Regions from separate parts of the Streptomyces sp. NPDC042364 genome, predicted to be linked through region 4. Evidence: riboswitches for the same ligand, from Rfam matches in the RefSeq annotation. Region 4 holds a riboswitch; each other region holds the start of a gene.
The links. A riboswitch is a leader RNA that binds a small molecule or an ion and turns the genes downstream of it on or off. The one in region 4 is predicted to bind cobalamin.

Region 1 (5,143 bases), on a different contig from region 4:
GCCGCCCTGCCGAACACCGTCTGCAAGCTCTCCGGGCTGGTCACGGAGGCCGACTGGGACTCCTGGCGGGTTGCCGACCTGGTCCCGTACGCGGACACCGTCCTGGACGCCTTCGGCCCCCACCGGCTGATGTTCGGCTCCGACTGGCCCGTCTGCCGGCTCGCCTCCGACTACCGCGAAGTACTCGACACGGCCGAGGCGTTGGTCTCCCGGCTCAGCCCCGCCGAACGCCGGGACGTCTTCGCCGACTGTGCCGTCCGCACCTACGGCCTGCCCATCTGACCGGGGCAGGCGGACCACTGCCCCCGGCCGCGTGGCCGTGCGGCCCGGGTCAGCCGTCGGCCGGTACCGGGGGAGCGGCCCCCACCAGCGCCGCCAGCTCGTCCGGGGTCCGCGGACCGGGCGCCTGGTCGGTCAACAGCCCCTGCTCGCGCAGGAGCCGGGTGACCGCGATGCCCCAGGGCAGGCGCAACCCCGCCTGTTCGAGGAGGTCCGTACGGGCCAGCATCGCGGCCACCGGGCCCGTCCGGGCACCGGACGGGGTGAGCAGCGCCGCGTCGTCGGCCCACCGCAGCGCCAGATCGACGTCGTGCGTCGCCATCACCACGGTCGTGCCGGAGCGGCGGAGCCCGTCCAGGGTGGTGAGGAGCCGTTCCTGGCCGTCGGGGTCGAGTCCCGCGGTCGGCTCGTCGAGGATCAGCACCCGCGGCCGCATCGCCACCGCGCCGGCGATCGCGGTCCGCTTGCGCTGGCCGTAGGAGAGCAGATGGGTGGGCCGGTCGGCGAGGGCGGAGATACCGAGCGCGGCGAGCGCCTCGTCCACCCGGACCCGTACCTGGTCGTCGGGCAGCCCGAGGTTCAGCGGTCCGAACGACACGTCCTGGGCGACCGAGGCCGCGAAGAGCTGGTCGTCCGGGTCCTGCACCACCAGCTGAACGGTCGTCCGCAGCCCGGTCAGGCCCTTGCGGTCGTAGGTCACCGGCCGCCCCTCGACCGTCAACTCACCCGAACGCGGCCGGAGTCCACCGCTGAGCAGCCGCATCAGCGTCGTCTTGCCGCTGCCGTTGCGGCCCAGCAGGGCGAGCGCGCGCCCCTCGCGCACCTCGAAGTCGAGCTCACTGAGCACGGCCGGGCCGTCCTCGTACGCGAACGACGCGCCCCGCAGGGCGACGAGCACGGGCTCGCTCATGTCAGCGGCCTTTCCAGGACGAAGGTGAGAGCGGCCACGGCCGCGAGGAGGACGACGCTGACGGAGGTGAAGCGGACGGAGACCCGAGCCTCGGGCACCAGGACGCGCAGGGTGCCGTCGTAGCCCCGCCCGGCCAGGCCCGTCTGGAGCCGCGCCGCCCGGTCGAAGGCCCGTACGAACGCGGTCGCGCCGAGCCCGGCCAGGGACCGCCAGGTGGCGGCGCGGGTGGTGTGCCCGAGCCGGGCCGCCTGCGCGTCGCGGATCCGGCGTACGGAGTCCAGGAGCAGGAAGCTCATGCGGTACGTCACCAGGGCGACGTCCACCACCGGTGCGGGCACCCCGGCCCGCACCAGCCGCGGCAGCAGGTCCGACATGGGGGTGGTGAAGGCGAACAGCAGGACGCCCAGGGAGGCGGCGGAGGTCCGCAGCAGCAGCTCCGCCGCACGGACCGGACCGCCCGCGGCCAGGGTCACGAACCCGTCGGGCCCGCCGACCTGGACGAGCAGCGGCAGCGCCCCGGTCACACAGAACCCCAGCGGCACCCGGTAGGCGCGCCACAGCCGGCGACGCGGCACACCGGCCGGTCCGAGCAGCACGACGAGCGCGGTCAGCAGGACGAGGGCCGCGCCGGGCCAGGGCGGCAGCGAGATCGCGAGCACGGTGAGGCCGAGCCCGAGCACGGCCTTGTCCACGGGATGGCGGCGGCGCCAGCGACTGCTGTGCGCCGCCTCGTCGATCGGTAGCACGTGGCGTCAGACCTCTTCGGAGCCGGACCCGGCCGGCGTCCTCGCGGTCTCCTGCTGTGCCAGTGCCCGCGCCTCGCCCTGGCGGCGGCCCCGGTGCAGGCCGAAGTAGTAGGCGAGGACGCCCGCGCCGAGGGCGGCCTGGAGGGAGAACAGCGCGGACTCGATCTCACCGGAGGGCGGCTCGTACAGGGGCGAGAACCACGGCTTGTAGTCCGGCTCGATCTCGGTGATCGCGCTCTCGGCCTCCCCGTCCGCCCCCGTGAAGGGCTCCTTCTTGTGGTCGCCGAGGCCGAGAGCCAGCGGCAGCACCGCGAGCGCGGCCACCACGAGCAGCAGCAGGACGTTGATCTTCGTGTTCCGGCTCATCGCGCCACCGCCTCGCTCTTCGTCTCCCGCTTGCCCGCCACGAGCACCCCGAGCCGGGTCAGCTCGCCCTTGCTCGACTGCACCAGAAGCCGCATCACCAGCACCGTGAGCAGGCCCTCGCTCACCGCGAGGGGGAGCTGGGTGATGGCGAAGATGGAACCGAACTTGCCGAGCGCGCCCAGGAACCCGCTGCTCGGGTCGGGGAACGCGAGCGCGAGCTGGACACTGGTGACGCAGTAGGTGGACAGGTCGGCGAAGAACGCGCCGAAGAACACCGCGACCATCAACGGCACGTCGTAGTGCCGCAGCAGCTTGTAGACGGCGTATCCGGCCCAGGGGCCGACGATCGCCATGGAGAAGACGTTGGCGCCGAGTGTGGTCAGTCCGCCGTGGGCGAGCAGCAGGGCCTGGAAGAGCAGGGTGATGGTGCCCAGCACCGCCATGATCGGCGGCCGGAACAGGATGGCACCGAGTCCGGTGCCGGTGGGGTGGGAGCAACTCCCGGTGACGGACGGCAGCTTCAGCGCCGACAGGACGAAGGTGAAAGCCCCCGAGGCACCGAGCAGCAGCGTGCTCTCAGGGTGTTCCCTGACCTCACGGGTGAGTGACCGTACTCCGTGGACGACGAACGGCGCGGACGCGACACCCCAGGCGATCGCGTGCGCCGGGGGAAGGAAACCCTCGGCTATGTGCATGGCTCAGCAGACCCTCTCCAGCACCTCGTGGATGGTTGACGTGCCTTGGCCGGTCTCCTGGCTGACGGGTACCACCGCCCGTGCTCCGCCTTCCCGGGTCACAAGGACCCAGTGGCTGTCCGCGAGGACTGGAGCCGGACTTCCCGATCACAGTGGCGAGGGCCGCACCGGCATCACACCGGATTTCCCGTTCACCAAGGCGTGGTGACAGTAGTGCCCCCACAAGGCCGCTGACAAGCGCAGACGGGGGCGTGAAGGCGGTGGTGAACAGCACACACCCCGGCGCACGCCTCAGCTGTCCCACGCGCCGCACCGCGCGGGGAGGACCCAACGGCCTTGCCCGGTGCGGCGGATTTGCCGGTAGGACGGACGTCCCGGCACCGCGGGCCGCCCTTGGCCCGGACGTCGGCCCTGCGCTTGAATGCAGGCTTCACACCTTCGGTACAAGGGAGTCAGCTGTGCACCGCCCGACCCTGGCACGCAGCACGCGCCGTCTCGGCGTCCTCACCGCGACCGCGCTCGCGTTCGCCGTCGTCACCGCGGCACCGGCCGCGGCGCACACGGAGGTCGAGGCGGAGGGCGCCCGCGCCCTCGACCAGAACGTCGAGCTGACCTTCTCCGCCGAGTCGGAGTCCGCCTCCGCCGGCATCACCAAGCTGGAGGTCATCCTGCCGAAGGGCATCGCCCCCGCCGACGTCGGCTACGAAGAGGGCCCCAAGGGCTGGAAGTTCGCCGCCACCGAACGGGGCTACACCGTCTCGGGACCGAAGCTCGCGGTGGGGGAGGACGCCGAGTACGTCGTCTCCGTACGGCAGTTGCCCGACGCGAAGTCGCTGGTGTTCAAGACGCTGCAGTTCTACAGCGACGGCAAGGTGGACCGCTGGATCGAACTGGACGACTCCGGCGGCGACGGGCACGGCCACGGTCACCCCGCGCCCCGGCTGGACCTGGAGCCCGCCGCTCCCGGCGCGGAACTCGTCAGTCCCACCCCCAGCCCTTCGGAGGAGCCCTCGCCGGCGACCGCCTCGCCGGAGCCCGACCTCGAGGCCGCGGAAGCAACGGCGAAGCCCGCGGCGGACAGCACCGACGGCGACGACGGCGTCCCCCTGGCCGTGCCCCTCGGTATCGGCGCGGCCGTCCTCGCCCTCGGCGGTGGCCTGTGGTGGTGGCGCGGCCGCCGCGGCGGAGCCGCCTGACCCGTACGGACCGGACGGATGACGACGGACCGGACGGATGACGGTCTCACGGATGAAGCTCTCCTGGACGAAGGTCTGACGGATGATCTTTGAGGGATGAAGCTCGGCCGGATGGAGGTCTGACGGATGACGATCTGGTCGACGGGGGCGGCCGGGCTCGCCGTCGGCATGCTGATCGCGGCGGTGACCGCGCCCGTGGGGGTCTCGGGCGCGGTCTTCCTGCTGCCCGTCCAACTGAGCGTGCTGGGTGTGCCGAGCCCGGCCGTCACCCCGACGAACCTGCTGTTCAACGTGGTGTCCGGGCCCGGCGCCCTGTTGCGTCACCACCGCGCGGGCGCCCTGGACGGCCCTCTGACCCGCGGGCTGCTGGCGGGCACCCTGCCCGGCGTCGTCATCGGTGCCGTGGTCCGGGTCCTCGCGGTCCCCGGCGCGACCGTCTTCCGTCTCCTGGTTGCCGCCCTGCTGATGCCGCTCGGCGCGTGGCTCGTGCTGCGCACCCTGCGGCCCGCCCGCCGTGTCCAGGCGCCGGAGCCCTCGCCCCGTGCGGTCACCGGCCTGGCGCTGGTGGTCGGCGTCGTGGGCGGGATCTACGGGATCGGCGGCGGCTCCCTCCTCGGCCCGATCCTGGTGGGGCGGGGCATGCCCGTCGCCAGGGTGGCGCCGGCCGCGCTCGCCTCGACCTTCGTCACCTCCGTGGCCGGTGCCGCGGCCTTCACCCTGCTCTCCCTCACCGGCTCCGGCGACATCGCCCCCGTCTGGTCCCTCGGCCTGGCCTGCGGCCTCGGCGGTCTGCTGGGCGGCTACCTGGGCGCACTCCTGCAACCACGGCTCCCCGAGACGGCCTTGCGGCTGCTGCTGGGCACCCTGGCCACGGCGGTGGGTGTCCTGTACGCCGTACAGACGGTGCGTTGAACGCCTGCGGCCTTCCGCCGCGGGACCCTGCCGCGACCC
Region 2 (5,143 bases), 680 kb from region 4:
CCCCGACGGGCTTGCCGAGCAGCACGACCTGGCTGCTCTGCTCCCCGCCGGGCTTGAGCAGCACCGGATTCATCAGGGCCGTCGGCTCCACCCGGCAGGCCTGCGCCTGCATGGCCTGGGCCCGCCCGATCTCGGCGCCCTCCCTCGTCACGAACGAGTTGAGGGACATGTTCTGCGCCTTGAACGGCGCGACCTTGACGCCCTGTCGCACCAGCCACCGGCAGATCCCGGCGGTGACGACGCTCTTGCCGGCGTCGGAGGTGGTACCGGCGACCAGCAGCCCCCCGCCCGTCATGACGACGCCCCCTTCGCCCGTCCGCGGCGGCCGTTGGCGCCCCCCGGCGCCGGGCGCCGCGTGATGCGGCCCCGCAGCAGCGACGCGCCCGCGCTGACGCCGAGCGCGAGCCAGCTCACGCGCCGCGACAGCCGGACGGCCCGCTCGATGTCCCCCACGGCGACGGCCCGCCCCTCCGTGTTCAGCACGGGCCGGTGCTCGACCCGCCCCCCGTACGACAACGTGCCTCCCAGCCGGACGCCGAGCGCCCCGGCGAACGACGCCTCCACGGGACCGGCGTTGGGGCTCGGATGCTTCCGCGCGTCCGCCCGCCAGGCCCGTACGGCCCCCCGGGCGTCCCCGCCGGCCGCCGCGGCCAGCAGGGCGGTGAGCCGGGCCCCCGGCCACCCCGCCACGTCGTCGAGCCGGGCCGACGCCCACCCGTACCGCCGATGACGCGGCGACCTGTGCCCGACCATGGCGTCCAGTGTGTTGACGGCCCGGAACCCGACGAGTCCGGGCACACCCCCCACCGCCCCCCACACCAACGCCCCGACCACGGCGTCCGAGGTGTTCTCGGCGACGGACTCGACCACGGCCCGGGCGATCCCGTCCGCGTCCAGCGCCTGGGGGTCCCGTCCGCACAGATGCGGCAGCCGGGCCCGCGCGGCCTCGACGTCCCCGTCCTCCAGCGCCCGCCCGACGGCACGGGCCTCGCACACCAGGGAGGTCCCCCCGACGACGGCCCAGGTGGCCGCGCCGGTCAGCGCGACGGACGCCGCACGGGACGGCCGAGCCGCCGCCGCGGCCACCGCCCCCAGCGCCACGGCGCCGCCGGCGCACACCACGGTGTGCAGCGCGCCCCACCCCCGGTGGTCCCGCCACAACACCCGCTCCACGGCGCCCGCGGCCCGTCCGAACACGGCGACGGGGTGCCCCCGGCGGGGATCGCCGAGCAGCAGGTCACCGAGGAGTCCGGCGGTGGCGCCGTACGCGAAGACGCGATCGGCACGCACGCGTTCAGCCGATCGCGGGGTCGGGCAAGGACCGGATGCTGGATCCCACATGGCAGCCGCGCATGGCGATATGTCCTCACTCAGGGTGTCCACGCCCTGGTTCGACGAGACCGACGACGAGAGTTCCTGGCTCCCGGGGAAGGTTCTTCCCCGGTGACAGTGGCGGGACCGCGCCGGACTCGCACCGGCTTCCTCTCCTGCCGTCGTAGATGGCCCCGGCAGTCCACCACGCCCCCGGAAGACCCGTCAACTCGCCGCTGACCTGCGGCGCAGCGGTGTGCTGAGCCCCACACCGCTGAAACGGCGTCAGCCGTCCGAATCGACGCTTTCCGTACTCTTTCCCGCCGCCCCGCCGGTGCGCTTCAGCACGGTCGCCGGGGTGCTCGCCGTCGGAGCCGGCGCGCTCGCCTCGCTGTTGGTGCCGGAGGCGGAGGCACGAGCCGTCGTCCGGATGGTGGTGACCGTCCTCGCCGCCACGGGGGCGGGCCTGTGGTGGGGTCTGAACCCCGGTCAGCGGACGCGGTGAACGAGACGGCGAACCCCCTGTGCCGAGGTGGCCGGCACAGGGGGTTCGCCGTGGTGTCCTGGGGGAGGCGGGACGGAGGTCCGTGACCTCAGGCCATGATCAGGTAGATCCCGTAGCCCACCGCCGCCGCGCACGCCGCGAAGCAGGCGTACGCCGCCGTCGTGGCGAGTGCGGCCGAGCCGCCGGAGGCCGTCGCCGTCTCCCGCTTCGAGAGGCCGACGATCCCCAGGGTGAACAGGCCGACGAGGGCCACGGTGACCACGAGGCTGACTCCGAAGACGGAGCCGAGTGCTGCCCAGTCGATGTGCATGGTGGTGTCTTCCTAGGGGGCGCGGGGCTCAGACGGCCGGAGTGGGGGCGGAGGGACCGGTCGGGGTCTCGGCGGTGGCCGTCGCGGCCGCGGGGGCCGGGATCGTCGCCGCGAGGTCCTCGGTCACGGCGCCGACCGGCGGCGGGGTCACCGCGGCGATGGCCGTGGTCACCACACCGGGGGGCTCCTCGGTGTCGTTCACGTTGGTGTGGTCGACCACCTCACGGCGCGAGATCACCCAGATCGCGGCGCTGGAGGCGACGAGGAAGACCGCGACGACGGCCGTGCCCCACGTGCCGTGGGACGTCACCCACTCGGCGAGCGCGGCGACGAGCGCCGCGGCCGGCAGGGTCAGGCCCCAGGCCACGAACATCCGGGTCGCGGTGGACCAGCGGACCACACCGCCCTTGCGGCCCAGGCCCGCACCCATGACCGCACCGGAGACCGAGTGCGTGGTGGAGAGGGAGAAGCCGAGGTGGGAGGAGGCCAGGATGACCGTCGCCGCGCTGGTCTGGGCGGCGAAGCCCTGCTGCGGCTGGAGGTCGGTCAGGCCCTTGCCCATGGTGCGGATGATGCGCCAGCCGCCCAGGTAGGTGCCGAGAGCGATGGCCAGACCGGCGGAGACGATGACCCAGACCGGCGGGTCGGAGTCCGGCGCGAGAGCGCCGCCGGCGACCAGGGCCAGGGTGATGATGCCCATCGTCTTCTGGGCGTCGTTCGTGCCGTGGGCCAGCGAGACCAGACCGGCGGAGGCGATCTGACCGGCGCGGTAGCCCTTGCCGGCGGCCTTGTCGCTCGTGTGCCGCCCGAGCTTGTACGTCAGCCGCGTCGCGAACATCGCCGCGATGCCGGCGACCAGCGGAGCCGCGACGGCGGGGATCAGCACCTTGGTGACGAGCACGTCACCGTGGACCGCGCCCGTGCCGACCGAGGCGATCGTGGCACCGATCAGGCCGCCCATCAGGGCGTGCGACGAGCTGGAGGGAAGCCCCACGAGCCAGGTCAGCAGGTTCCAGAGGATGGCGCCCACGAGCGCCGCGAATATGACCTCTGGCTGGATGCCGGACTCGTCGACGAGCCCCTTGGAGATGGTGTTGGCGACCTCGATGGAAAGGAACGCGCCGACAAGGTTGAGCACGGCGGACATGGCCACCGCGACCTTGGGCTTCATGGCGCCGGTCGAGATGGTGGTGGCCATCGCGTTGGCGGTGTCGTGGAAACCGTTCGTAAAATCGAACGCGAGCGCGGTGATGACCACGATCGCGAGGATCAGCGAGAAGTTTTCCATTTACCCGGGCTTCTTTCGGACGTCAGTGGCACGTGGACCGTAAGCAGCCTGGGTGAACGGAAGATGAACTGAGGCGGGCCGGAGAGTGTAGCGATCGGGCTGCCGGGGTTCCGCTTGTGTCGACGGAGGGCTGTTCCGGCGGATCGGCCCCGCCCCTTCCCCGGTTTCCTCGAACTGAAACGGAGCACCGACCTCCGCGTGTGATCCGTGTCACTTGTGCGTGAAGTCCCTCCCCCGGGGCAGGGAGCCGTGGGATTGATTCCGGTCACCCGGCGGGCGGTCGCCCTCGTACCGCCGGCCCGTCCGGGGTCCTCCGTCCCGCGGGAGGCCCGCCCCACGCCGCGGAGCCCTGCCGCCCCGGGGTGCCTGGTTCCGGTCGAGGGTTCCCGCCCGGGTGGGCCCCCTGGCAGGATCGCGGCATGGCTGAGCAGCGGCGGAACGCACAGGACCCGAGGGGCGCGGACGGGGATCCACGGCAGACGCGGGACGCCCTGCCCGGGGCGGCGCCGGACGACATCGCGCGGGCCTGGGAGGAGCTCGTCGCCACGGCCCGCCGGACGGTCGCCGACGGTCTCGTCGTCGGCACCTCCGGCAATGTCTCCGTACGGGTCGGCGACACCGTCCTGGTCACACCGACGGGCGTCCCGTACGACCGCCTCACCCCGGACGACGTGACCGGCGTCGACCTCGCGGGCCGCCAGACCCTGGGCACCCTCCGCCCGACGAGCGAACTGCCCATGCACCTCGCGATCCACACCACGACCGCCGCCCGCGCCGTGGTCCACACCCACGCCGTCCACGCCACCGCCGTCTCGACCCTCGTCGACGAGCTGCCGCTGATCCACTACATGTCCGGTGCCCTCGGCGGGCCGGTCCGCGTCGCCCCCTACGCGACGTACGGCACCCCCGAGTTGGCCGAGAACATGCTCGGTGCCCTGACCGGGCGCACCGCCTGCCTGCTCCAGAACCACGGCACGGTCGCCTACGGACAGAACCTCTCCGAGGCCTTCGACCGCACGGCCCAGCTCGAATGGATGTGCAGGGTCTGGCTGACGGCCTCCTCGGTGCCGGGTCTGTCCCCGCACCTGCTCACCCCGGAACAGGTGGCGGAGGCGGGGGAGCGGTTCCGGGGGTACGGCCAGCCGGGGCGGCCGCCGGGTGGCCGTGCCCCCGGCCGGTGACCCCGGCGGCCCCCGCCCACTGGCCCCGGACGGGGTGGGCCAGGACACTGGACGCGTGCGTGCAGTGAGAGCAGCAGCCGCGGCCGTCGGGGTCGCTTTCGCGGCCGGGGCGGCCAGTGTCGCCGCCGGCCGACTCGCCAGTGATGCCGCGCTGAAGGTCCCGCCCGGCAGACCACTGCCCACGGAGCCCCGGCTCACCGTGCACTCCACCGCCCCCGGCCGGATCACCCTGACCAGGGCCTTCGCCTCCCGTCGCCCCGGTGTCTACGGACTTGTCGGCGACGCCGCCCACGCCGTCGTCGGCTCCGTCGTCGACGGCGTCCCGCACGCCCCCGACACCGTCGTACGCCGCCTCGAACGCGTCGGCCGCGGCAGCCTGGAGCCGGGCGACAAGGTGTGGCTCACCCCGACCACCCACATCGGCGACCCGCGCACCGCCCTCGGCCTCGACCACACCGATGTCGAGGTCCCCGGCGAACTCGGTCCCCTGCCCGCCTGGTTCGTCCCGGGCGCCCGCGCCACCTGGGTGATCGCCGTGCACGGCCTGG
Region 3 (5,143 bases), on a different contig from region 4:
GCTGGATCGCCGACAGCGACGACATCGACTCCAATCGCGTCGCCGGGGTCTGGCAGGTCAACGCCACCGTCAAGGCCAACGACGGCGACTACTGGATCTCCGACAACATCGCCCGGTACAAGGTCAAGCGTGCCTCGAAGCTGACCACTGCCATCGCGCCCGACAAGGTCGCCAAGGGCTCGAAGGTCACCGTCACCGGCGCGCTGTCCCGCGCCAACTGGGAGACCCTCAAGTACCAGGGATTCAAGGGGCAGTCGGTCCGGCTCCAGTTCAAGAAGAACGGCGCCGCCCGCTACACCACCGTGAAGACGGTGCAGTCGGGCAGCGCCGGACGGCTCAGCACCAGGGTGACCGCCGACGCGGCGGGCAGCTGGCGCTGGTACTTCCCCGGCCTGACGTCGACCGCGCGGTTCGCCTCGGCCGGGGACGCGATCACGCTCAAGTGACCCCGGCGGGCCGGAGTCGGCCGATCAGCCGGTCCTAGAAGTCCTCGTCCAGGTCGACGGTGCCCTCCACCGCGACCTGGTACGCGGACGGACGCCGCTCGAAGAAGTTGGTCAGCTCCTGGACCCCCTGCAACTCCATGAAGGAGAAGGGGTTCTCCGAGCCGTACACCGGTGCGAAGCCGAGCCGGGTCAGCCTCTGGTCTGCGACGCACTCCAGGTACTGCCGCATGGAGTCGGTGTTCATGCCCGGAAGGCCGTCACCGCACAGGTCGCGCGCGAACTGCAGCTCGGCCTCCACCGCCTCCCGCAGCATGTCCGTCACCTGCTGCTGGAGATCATCGTCGAAGAGGTCCGGCTCCTCCTTGCGGACGGTGTCGACCACGTCGAACGCGAAGCTCATGTGCATCGTCTCGTCCCGGAACACCCAGTTGGTGCCCGTCGCCAGACCGTGCAGCAGGCCCCGGCTGCGGAACCAGTAGACGTACGCGAAGGCGCCGTAGAAGAACAGGCCCTCGATGCACGCCGCGAAGCAGATGAGGTTGAGCAGGAAGCGACGGCGGTCCGCCTTGGACTCCAGGCGGTCCAGCTTCTCCACCGAGTCCATCCACGTGAAGCAGAACTCTGCCTTCTCGCGGATGGACGGGATGTTCTCCACGGCCGCGAAGGCCGCCGCCCGGTCCTCCGGGTCGGGGAGATAGGTGTCCAGCAGCGTCAGATAGAACTGGACGTGGACGGCCTCCTCGAAGAGCTGACGTGACAGATACAGCCGCGCCTCGGGGGAGTTGATGTGCTTGTACAGCGTCAGCACCAGGTTGTTCGCGACGATCGAGTCGCCCGTCGCGAAAAAGGCGACCAGACGGCCGATCAGGTGCTGCTCGGCGGGGCTGAGCTTCGCGAGGTCGGTGACGTCCGAGTGGAGGTCGACCTCCTCCACGGTCCAGGTGTTCTTGATGGCGTCCCGGTAGCGGTCGTAGAAGTCCGGGTAGCGCATGGGGCGCAGAGTCAGCTCGAAGCCGGGGTCGAGAAGGTTCTGGGTGGTCATCGCAGTCGGCGCGGAGCGCCGTCCTCCAGGAGTGGTGGTCGGGTGGCGGGCGGGAGTTACTGGCAGGCTTCGCAGGACTCGGGGTTCTCCAGGGAGCAGGCGACGGCATCGGGATCGGCCGCCTGCTGGACGGGGATGGTCTTCTCGGGCTGGGCGGGCGGCTGTGCCTGGCCCTGGCCCTGGGCGGCGCGGGCGATGCGCGTCGCCGGGCGCGAGCGCAGGTAGTACGTCGTCTTCAGCCCCGACTTCCAGGCATACGCGTACATCGAGGAGAGCTTGCCGATGGTCGGCGTCTCCAGGAACAGGTTCAGCGACTGGGCCTGGTCCAGATACGGGGTGCGGGCGGCGGCCATGTCGATCAGACCACGCTGGGGGATCTCCCAGGCCGTGCGGTACAGCGCCCGGATGTCGTCCGGGACCCACGCGAAGTCCTGAACCGAGCCGTTCGAGTCGCGCAGCGCCTCACGGGTGCGTGCGTCCCAGACGCCCAGCTCCTTGAGGTCCTTCACCAGATAGGAGTTGACCTGGAGGAACTCACCGGAGAGGGTCTCGCGCTTGAAGAGGTTGGAGACCTGCGGCTCGATGCACTCGTACACACCGGCGATGGAGGCGATGGTCGCCGTGGGCGCGATGGCGAGGAGCAGCGAGTTGCGCATGCCGACGGCCGCGACGCGCTCGCGCAGGGCCGCCCAGCGCTCCGGCCAGGTGAACTCGACGCCGTAGTGGTCGGGGTGCAGCACACCGCGGGCCGTACGGGTCTTCTCCCAGGCCGGCAGCGGGCCGTTGCGCTCGGCGAGGTCGGTGGAGGCCTCGTACGCGGCGAGCATGATGCGCTCGGCGATCCGGGTGGACAGGGCCTTCGCCTCGGCCGAGTCGAAGGGCAGACGCAGCTTGAAGAAGACGTCCTGGAGGCCCATCGCGCCGAGGCCCACGGGGCGCCACTTGGCGTTCGAACGACCCGCCTGCTCGGTCGGGTAGAAGTTGATGTCGACGACCCGGTCCAGGAAGGTCACGGCGGTGCGGACGGTCTCGTCCAGCCGCTGCCAGTCGAGGTCACCGGTCGCCGGGTCGACGAAGGCGCCCAGGTTCACCGAGCCCAGGTTGCAGACCGCCGTCTCCCCGTCGTCCGTGACCTCCAGGATCTCCGTGCAGAGGTTGGAGGAGTGGACGACGTGGCCCGGTTCGGCCGTCTGGTTGGCGGTGCGGTTGGCGGCGTCCTTGAACGTCATCCAGCCGTTGCCGGTCTGCGCGAGCGTCCGCATCATGCGGCCGTACAGGTCACGGGCCGGGATGGTCTTCCGCGCCAGCCCGTCCGCCTCCGCCTTGCGGTACGCCGCGTCGAACTCCTCGCCCCACAGGTCGACCAGCTCGGGCACGTCGGCCGGGGAGAACAGCGACCACTGCTCGTCCGCGTTGACCCGGCGCATGAACTCGTCCGGGATCCAGTGGGCCAGGTTCAGGTTGTGCGTACGGCGGGCGTCCTCACCGGTGTTGTCGCGCAGCTCCAGGAACTCCTCGATGTCGGAGTGCCAGGTCTCCAGGTAGACCGCGGCCGCGCCCTTGCGCCGGCCGCCCTGGTTCACGGCGGCGACCGAGGCGTCCAGGGTCTTCAGGAACGGCACGATGCCATTGGAGTGCCCGTTGGTGCCACGGATCAGCGAACCGCGCGAACGGATGCGGGAGTACGACAGCCCGATGCCGCCCGCGTGCTTCGAGAGACGGGCCACCTGGTGGTAGCGGTCATAGATGGAGTCCAGCTCGTCCAGCGGGGAGTCGAGGAGGTAGCAGGACGACATCTGGGGGTGCCGCGTACCCGAGTTGAAGAGGGTGGGGGAGGAGGGCAGGTAGTCGAGGCGGCTCATCAGCCCGTAGAGCGCGGCGACCTCGTCCACGGACCGAGCGGTGTCGTCCTCCGCGAGACCGCTCGCCACCCGCAGCATGAAGTGTTGCGGCGTCTCCACGACCTTGCGGGTGATCGGGTGCCTGAGGAGGTAGCGGCTGTGCAGCGTGCGCAGCCCGAAGTAGCCGAAGCGGTCGTCGGCGGCAGGGTCGACGAGCGCGTCGAGACGCTCGGCGTGCAGGCGCGCGAATTCCGCCGTGCGGTCGGCGATGAGCCCTTCCCGGTGGCCCACGGCGACGGACTCCGTGAACGTCGTGACGCCCTGGGAGGCGGCCTCGGCGCGGATGGAGATCGTCAGCAGACGGGAGGCCAGCTTCGAGTAGGCGGGGTCCTCGGAGATGAGGCCGGCGGCCGCCTCCGTGGCCAGCTCGCGCAGCTCCGTCTCGTCCGCCCGTGCGGACCGGCCGCGCAGCGCGGCGGCGGCGACCCGGCCGGGGTCGGCGTCGGGGAGGTCGGAGGTCAGCTCGGTCAGGGTCCGCAGCAGGGCGGCACCGGGACCGTCGGTCTCCGTCGCCGGGGTGGCGGAAGCCGGTCCGGCGTGGGCCGGGGCGGCTGAAACCGGGTCGGCTGGCGCGATGGTCACGTGGGGGCTCTCCCTCGCTCGGCACGGGGCCCTGCGGAGGGCAGGCAGCAGCACACGAGCGCACGGGGGCGTCGCGTCCACCGGCCCACTCCACGAGGCCCGGACGTCAGGGCACCCGGACCGGACGGCCGGGCGCACTGTCGGCAGGTCCTCGGACTGGACTCGCGTGCGAACGCACGCAAGTACACCGTTGCGGGACAGTTCCGGATTCGCACCGGATTCCCCTGCGGCGACAGCGAGCATGAGCATACATCTTGTGTTGGGCTGCCGCTCCACCCCCAGATGTTGTGTCGTGGTGACTTCGGAGCGTGTCATGGCGTCAACTCATAGGTGAGCATCGTGAGGTCCGGGAAGTGCGGGGCCCGCACCGGGGCCTCGCCGATGCCACGGCCGTGGGCCGCGTGGTCGCCCGCCGGGATCGGGATCTCGGCCTCGCCCGCGGCGGCGATGTCGGCCATGGCGCCTCCGGCCGGGACGAAGGTCACGCCTCCGGCCACCCGTCCGTCCGTCGCGGGGACGAGCACCTCGGCCGCGGCGGCCCGCTTCGCCACGTCCCGAAGCTCCCCGAGGTAATCGTCGCTCTCGCCGAAGTCCAGCAGTCCGTCCGGGAGGTGGGCCTGGGTGGTGATCTCGCCGAGGTCGGCGTAGGCGTCGGGGGAGATGTACCTGATCGTGATGTCCATGGATCGCAGTCTGCACGAGGGGCCGGTCGGCAGGTCTGCGGTTGTCCACAGGGACGGTTGATCTTGTGATTGTCGGCGCGGGTGGGTCTGTGACGCCGCGTGAGGTGTTCGGACCGGGCGGCCGTTCGGACCGGGTGGGTCGGTCAGGCCACCGCCGGCCAGTGCGGCAGCGTCGTCACGAAGTGCTCGCTGAAGTCGTGGGGGCCCGGGCCGAGGGCGACGCGGCCGGTGGCGCGGAGGCGGGCGGTCAGGGCGGGGGACTCGGAGTAGTAGATCCGCCGGGCGTCGGCGGGCACGAACACGGTCTGGCCCCGAGTGAGTTCGCTCGCACACTCCACCACCACGGCCCCTTCGGCGGTCGTCACGAACGCCTCGTCCCCGCACACCCCCACGGCCAGCGGATCGTGCAGCGGACACGTACCGTCCCCGCCGTGACGGGTGTAGGCGTTCATGTACGTCCGCATCAGCCGGGCGGCGAGGGCTGCGCCG
Region 4 (5,143 bases):
ACGGGCCGGGTTCGCCAGGGCGTTCGCGGCGCCGACGCAGATGAGGAGCGCGGCGAGCCGCAGACCGTCGTACAGCGCGAACAGCACCCCCTCCGCCGTCACCCGCCCGCCCAGGCGGATGCCCTGCGCCCAGCCGGGCAGCGGGACTTCGGGGAGCGTGAGGAGGGTGTGCGTGCCGGGGACGGGGGAGCCGAGCACCACCGCGAAGGCCAGCCGGATCACCAGCACCGCCAGGCCGAGCTTCACGAACGCGGTGTACGAGCGGGCCCAGGGGGCGTCCGTGCGGTGCGTCGCCACGACATACCCCGCCACGGCTATGAGGAGGCCCAGAAGGAGGGGGTTGGTGGTGCGGGACGCGGCGGTGCCGAGCCCCAGGGCCCAGAGCCACCAGGCGAGGGGGTGCACGGAACGCCCCCGGTGCCCGCGCCGCACGGGGCGCCGGCGGTACGACAGCCCATGGCTACCCACGGCGGCGTCGCCCGGCCTGCCACGCCGCCGCCGCGCCGAGCACCGCGACGGCGCCCGCGCCCACGAACAGGCCGACGGACGGGCCCTTCTCGTCGGACGTGCCGGTGCCGCCGGAAGCGGCTGAGGCGTCGGGGCCGGTGGTCCTCGGAGCCGAGCCGGACGTGTCGGCCGCCCCGTCACCCGCGACGACCTCCCCGCAGCCCTTCCGGGGGTAACCGGCGATCGAGCAGAGCAGCGCGTTCGTGTCGTAGCGGAGCGGCTTCGCCACGGCCGCGAGCGCGTCGGCGCTGGTCGCGTCCGACGGCACGCGCGCACACGCGGTACGCGCCGACGGGGGCGTCTCACCCGCCGGGGCGTCCGCGGCCGTGCCGAAGTCGATGACGAGCGCGATCCGCTTCTGTCCGTCGCGGGCGGCCGTACCCGAGCAGATGGCGTCGAAGCCGGCGGCCCCGCGCGGCTTCGCGGCGTCGTCCGAGTCCTCGCTGACGGCGAACCGGAAACCCTGCACGTCCCCGTCCGAGGGCCGGGCGGTCGACGGCCCCTGCATGGCGTACACCCAGCCGGAGCCGTCCGACGTCCGGTCCCAGAAGGACCAGTACCGATAGGCGGCGGCATGGGCCTGCCCGCCCAGCCCCACCAGCACGAACAGCAGCACCACGGCCGACGACAACACGGCCGTGACGCGCCGGGCCACGACGCGCGCCCCCGTGAGTCGCGTCACCGACGGCGACGTGACCGGCGACGTGACCGGCGGCGGCGTCACCGACGGCGACGTGACCGGCGGCGTGACCGGCGGCGGCGTGACCGAAGCGCGCCCGGGCAACGACCGCCCGGCGGAGCTTCGCGGCCGTGACCGGCTCACGGCCGCCGCCGCTTCCTGGTGAGCCCCGTCAGCGCCGCGCCGACGATCGCGGCGAGCCCGAGTCCGGCACCCAGCACCACTCCGGTCGCGACCCCGCCGCTGTTCTCGTCCCCGTCGGCGGTGTCGTCGCCCGGCACGCCCGTGTGGTCGGCCACGTCCCGGGCCGGCCCGGTCTCCGTCAGCTGTGCCACCAGGTCCGCGCCGCCGAAGTCGCGCGGATCGGTGCCGGTGGCGTGCGCGGCGAGGATGAGCTGGGAGTACGCGGCGGGGCCGGACTTCGCCGCCCACGGGCCGTGGTTCTTCGCCAGCCAGGCCAGCGGCTTCCCGGCGGCCTTCGTCTCCCCGGCGGCGGCCAGCGCCACGACCGCGTCGGCGGTGTTGCCGAGGTCGGGCTGGTCCTCGGCGCCCGCGAGGGCGGACTTCAGATAGCCGTCGGAGGTCAGGGCCCCGGCGAGGTACACGGCACCGTTGTGGGCCGCGTCCTCGGGCGAGGTGCCGCCTGCGCACTCACCCGAGGCACCGGCGTTCGCGCCGCCGCCCTCCCCCGCCTTCCCGGCGTCGACCACGAACCCCTCGCCCAGGCTGCCCAGCACCGCGGCGGCCGTGGCGTCGGCGTTGGCGGCGAGCCCGCCCTTCTTGTCGGGCTGGTAGGCGAAGGCGCCGCTGCCCTCGGTGCCGACGGCGCACGGGAGGGCGAGGGCGCGCAGGGCGTCGTAGGGGGAACGGCCGGCCTTCTTCTGGCCGTCGGGCTTCTCGCCCACGGCGGCCAGCGCGCCGATGACGACGGACGTGGAGTTCGCGTCGCTGGGCCCGCCGGCGGTGAAGCCCCAGCCGCCGTCGTCGTTCTGGTTGTCCTTCAGCCAGCCGACGGCCCGCCCGGCCTCGGCGTCGTGCCCGCCGACCGCGGCGAGCGCCTGCACCGCGGCCGCCGTGCTGTTGGTGTCGACGGCGGTCTTGGCGTCGCACTTCGCCGTGGGGTCGGGCCGGTACGCCGCGAACGCCCCGCTCGCGCACTGCTGGCCGAGCAGCCACTCCACGGCCCCGGCGCCGGGCCTCTCGCCCACGGCGTCCAGCGCGACCAGCGTGAGTGACTGCCGCCATACGCCGTCGTACCTGGGGTCCGTCGACCCGTACAGGCCGGTGGGTATCGCCTGCGACGGCGACGCGGACGGCGCGGCGGGGGCGGTGTCGTCGGCGAGGGCGGCCGGTGCGAAACCGGTACCGAGTCCGGTGCCGACCCCGGCTGTGGCGGCCAGTACGGCGACGACCGCGGCGCTGCGGCGGACATTCATGATCGGCGGTGCCTCTCCCTGACGGGAGCCGGGCGGCACGGCGCGACGCCGGGCGGCTCGGCTCCGTATTCCTCGACGGTGCCGTACACCGGCGGACGCCGGTGACGCGAGCCGGTCACAGTTCCGCACAGGGCAGTCCGACTCGCCGATCGCGCGGACGGCATCGGCTCACGGTTGCGGGTCAGCGCCGGATTTGCACCGGCTTCCCCCTGTACGGGCGTGACGACCCGGCCACTCTACCTGTCGGTAGCCAACAGCCCGAGGCCACCTGTGCCGGAGGGGGCTCCCGCTGAGCCCTCCGGCGGGCGCAGCCCGGTCTCACACCGCCACGTACGTCACCGGGTCGCTCCCCGCCACCGCCTCCGCCCGGCCCTGCTTCACCAGGCGGCGCAGGTGGGCCTCCGCCTCGGCGACGGCGATGTTCCTCGATCCGTAGGGGATCTCGGACCACGGGCGGTTCCACTCCATGCGTTCGGCGAGCTGCCACGGCGTGAGCGGGGTGGTGAGGAGGGAGCGCAGGTCGGTGAGGCGGGACTCGTGGTGCGTGAGCAGCTCCCGGACGCGGGCCGAGGCGTCGGTGAAGGTGTACTGGTGGGCCGGGAGGACCTCGGCCGGGGTCAGGCGGGCGACGCGTTCGAGGGAGTCGAGGTAGTCGCCGAGGGGGTCGGTGACGGTGGTGTCGTCGGGGTCCTCGTACAGGCCGATGTGCGGGCTGATCTCGGGGAGGAGGTGGTCCCCGGAGAACAGCCGTCCCCGGCCCGGGAGTTCGGCGGGGTGGTCCTCCTCCAGGTGCAGGCAGACATGGCCGGGGGTGTGGCCGGGCGTCCAGATCGCGCGGAGGCGGCGGCCCGGCAGGTCGAGGAGCTCGCCGGGGACGATCTCGCGGTCGGGGAGCGCGGGGGAGAGGCCGGGCAGGGTACGGGGGCCGCGCGGGGCGCGCAGCGGGGCCACGTGCTCCTCGGGCGCGCCGGCCGCCGTCAGCTTGGCCGCCATGTACGTGAACCAGCGCTCCGGCCGGGTCTCCCGCGTCCGCCGTACCACCGAGGCGTCCGCCGCGTGCATGGCCAGCCAGGCGCCGGACGCCTCCCGCACCTTGCCCGACAGGCCGTGGTGGTCCGGGTGGTGGTGCGTGATCACCACGCCGGTGATCTCCCCGACCGACGTACCGCAGGCGACGAGGCCCTCGCACAGCGTGTCCCAGGAGGCCGGGTCGTCCCAGCCGGTGTCGACGAGCACAGGGCCGCGGTCGGTGTCGACGACGTACACGAGCGTGTGGCCGAGGGGGTTGTCCGGGATGGGCACCTGGAGGGACCGGACGCCGCCGCCGTGGTCGTACACCTGCGCCATGGGCTCCCCAATCGCCGCCTTCCCGCAACTATAACTAGAACAGGTTTCGATGGGAGGCCGAGTCAACCGTCGTCGCCCCGTGGACTCCTTCCATCGGAGCTGGTATCAGTTCCGTATCTGATGCACCGTCAGAGATCGGCTCAGGGGAGGCAGTCGGCCATGACCGAGCTCGTGGAACACGGACAGCTTTTCATCGGCGGGGAGTTGACGGATCCCCTGGGCACGGACGTCATCGAGGTGGTCTCGCCGCACTCGGAGGAGGTCATCGGCCGCGTACCGCACGCCTCACGCGCGGACGTCGACCGGGCCGTGGCCGCCGCGCGGAAGGCGTTCGACGAAGGACCGTGGCCCCGGACGACCCTCGGCGAACGCATCGAGGTCGTCGCCCGCATCAAGGACGCCTTCGCCGTGCGCCACGAGGAGTTCGCCCGCCTCATCAGCGCCCAGAACGGCACCCCGTTCACGTCCAGCGTCATGGTGCAGGCCCTCGCCTCGATGATGGTGTGGGACGCGGCGATCACCACGGCACGGAACTTCACCTACGAGGAGCACCGCGACGGCGTGCTCGGGAAGATCCTCGTGCGGCGCGAACCGGTCGGGGTCGTCGCGGCCGTCGTCCCGTGGAACGTCCCGCAGTTCACCGCCGCCGCCAAACTCGCCCCCGCGCTGCTCGCGGGCTGCCCCGCGATCCTGAAGGTCTCGCCCGAGACCCCGCTCGACGCGTATCTGCTCGCGGAGATCGCCGCCGAGGCCGGGCTCCCCGAGGGCGTCCTGTCGATCCTGCCGGCCGACCGCGAGGTCAGCGAGTACCTCGTCGGGCACCCGGGCGTCGACAAGGTCTCCTTCACCGGCTCGGTCGCCGCCGGCAAGCGGGTCATGGAGGTCGCCGCCCGCAACCTCACCCGCGTCACCCTGGAGCTGGGCGGCAAGTCGGCCGCCGTGATCCTGCCGGACGCCGACGCGCAGACCGCCGTCAACGGCATCGCGCCCTTCGCCTGGATGATCAACGGCCAGGCCTGTGTCGCCCAGACCCGCATCCTCGTCCCGCGCGGCCGCTACGACGAGTTCGCCGAGGCCTTCGCGGCGGCCGCCTCCGCCCTCACGGTCGGCGACCCCCTCGACCCCGCCACCGAACTGGGCCCGCTGGTGGCCCGGCGCCAGCAGCGCCGCAGCC

Region 1: another riboswitch for cobalamin. It lies ahead of AC067N_RS35765 (energy-coupling factor ABC transporter permease); the one in region 4 lies ahead of AC067N_RS00070 (prenyltransferase/squalene oxidase repeat-containing protein).
Region 2: another riboswitch for cobalamin. It lies ahead of AC067N_RS02980 (cobalamin biosynthesis protein); the one in region 4 lies ahead of AC067N_RS00070 (prenyltransferase/squalene oxidase repeat-containing protein).
Region 3: another riboswitch for cobalamin. It lies ahead of AC067N_RS34880 (ribonucleoside-diphosphate reductase subunit alpha); the one in region 4 lies ahead of AC067N_RS00070 (prenyltransferase/squalene oxidase repeat-containing protein).

Annotation. Positions count from the first base shown of each region.
Region 1 is NZ_JBWKAJ010000029.1:60,814-65,956, reverse strand. Features, by position in the region: gene AC067N_RS35785 (amidohydrolase family protein) at 1-282, shown strand, start outside; gene AC067N_RS35780 (energy-coupling factor ABC transporter ATP-binding protein) at 332-1,189, opposite strand; gene cbiQ (cobalt ECF transporter T component CbiQ) at 1,186-1,935, opposite strand; gene AC067N_RS35770 (energy-coupling factor ABC transporter substrate-binding protein) at 1,942-2,301, opposite strand; gene AC067N_RS35765 (energy-coupling factor ABC transporter permease) at 2,298-2,996, opposite strand; cobalamin riboswitch at 3,027-3,210, opposite strand; gene AC067N_RS35760 (DUF1775 domain-containing protein) at 3,455-4,192, shown strand; gene AC067N_RS35755 (TSUP family transporter) at 4,319-5,104, shown strand.
Region 2 is NZ_JBWKAJ010000001.1:692,123-697,265, forward strand. Features, by position in the region: gene AC067N_RS02975 (cobyric acid synthase) at 1-295, opposite strand, end outside; gene AC067N_RS02980 (cobalamin biosynthesis protein) at 292-1,290, opposite strand; cobalamin riboswitch at 1,390-1,534, opposite strand; gene AC067N_RS02985 (hypothetical protein) at 1,670-1,816, shown strand; gene AC067N_RS02990 (hypothetical protein) at 1,905-2,126, opposite strand; gene AC067N_RS02995 (inorganic phosphate transporter) at 2,155-3,414, opposite strand; gene AC067N_RS03000 (class II aldolase/adducin family protein) at 3,834-4,595, shown strand; gene AC067N_RS03005 (alpha/beta hydrolase family protein) at 4,651-5,143, shown strand, end outside.
Region 3 is NZ_JBWKAJ010000027.1:61,175-66,317, forward strand. Features, by position in the region: gene AC067N_RS34870 (hypothetical protein) at 1-446, shown strand, start outside; gene AC067N_RS34875 (ribonucleotide-diphosphate reductase subunit beta) at 481-1,488, opposite strand; gene AC067N_RS34880 (ribonucleoside-diphosphate reductase subunit alpha) at 1,545-3,971, opposite strand; cobalamin riboswitch at 4,097-4,220, opposite strand; partial or broken gene AC067N_RS34885 (GNAT family N-acetyltransferase) at 4,331-4,654, opposite strand; gene AC067N_RS34890 (nucleoside hydrolase) at 4,798-5,143, opposite strand, start outside.
Region 4 is NZ_JBWKAJ010000001.1:10,415-15,557, forward strand. Features, by position in the region: gene AC067N_RS00055 (energy-coupling factor transporter transmembrane component T) at 1-453, opposite strand, end outside; gene AC067N_RS00060 (SCO2322 family protein) at 461-1,189, opposite strand; gene AC067N_RS00065 (hypothetical protein) at 1,176-1,352, shown strand; gene AC067N_RS00070 (prenyltransferase/squalene oxidase repeat-containing protein) at 1,327-2,622, opposite strand; cobalamin riboswitch at 2,737-2,876, opposite strand; gene AC067N_RS00075 (MBL fold metallo-hydrolase) at 2,941-3,969, opposite strand; gene AC067N_RS00080 (aldehyde dehydrogenase) at 4,129-5,143, shown strand, end outside.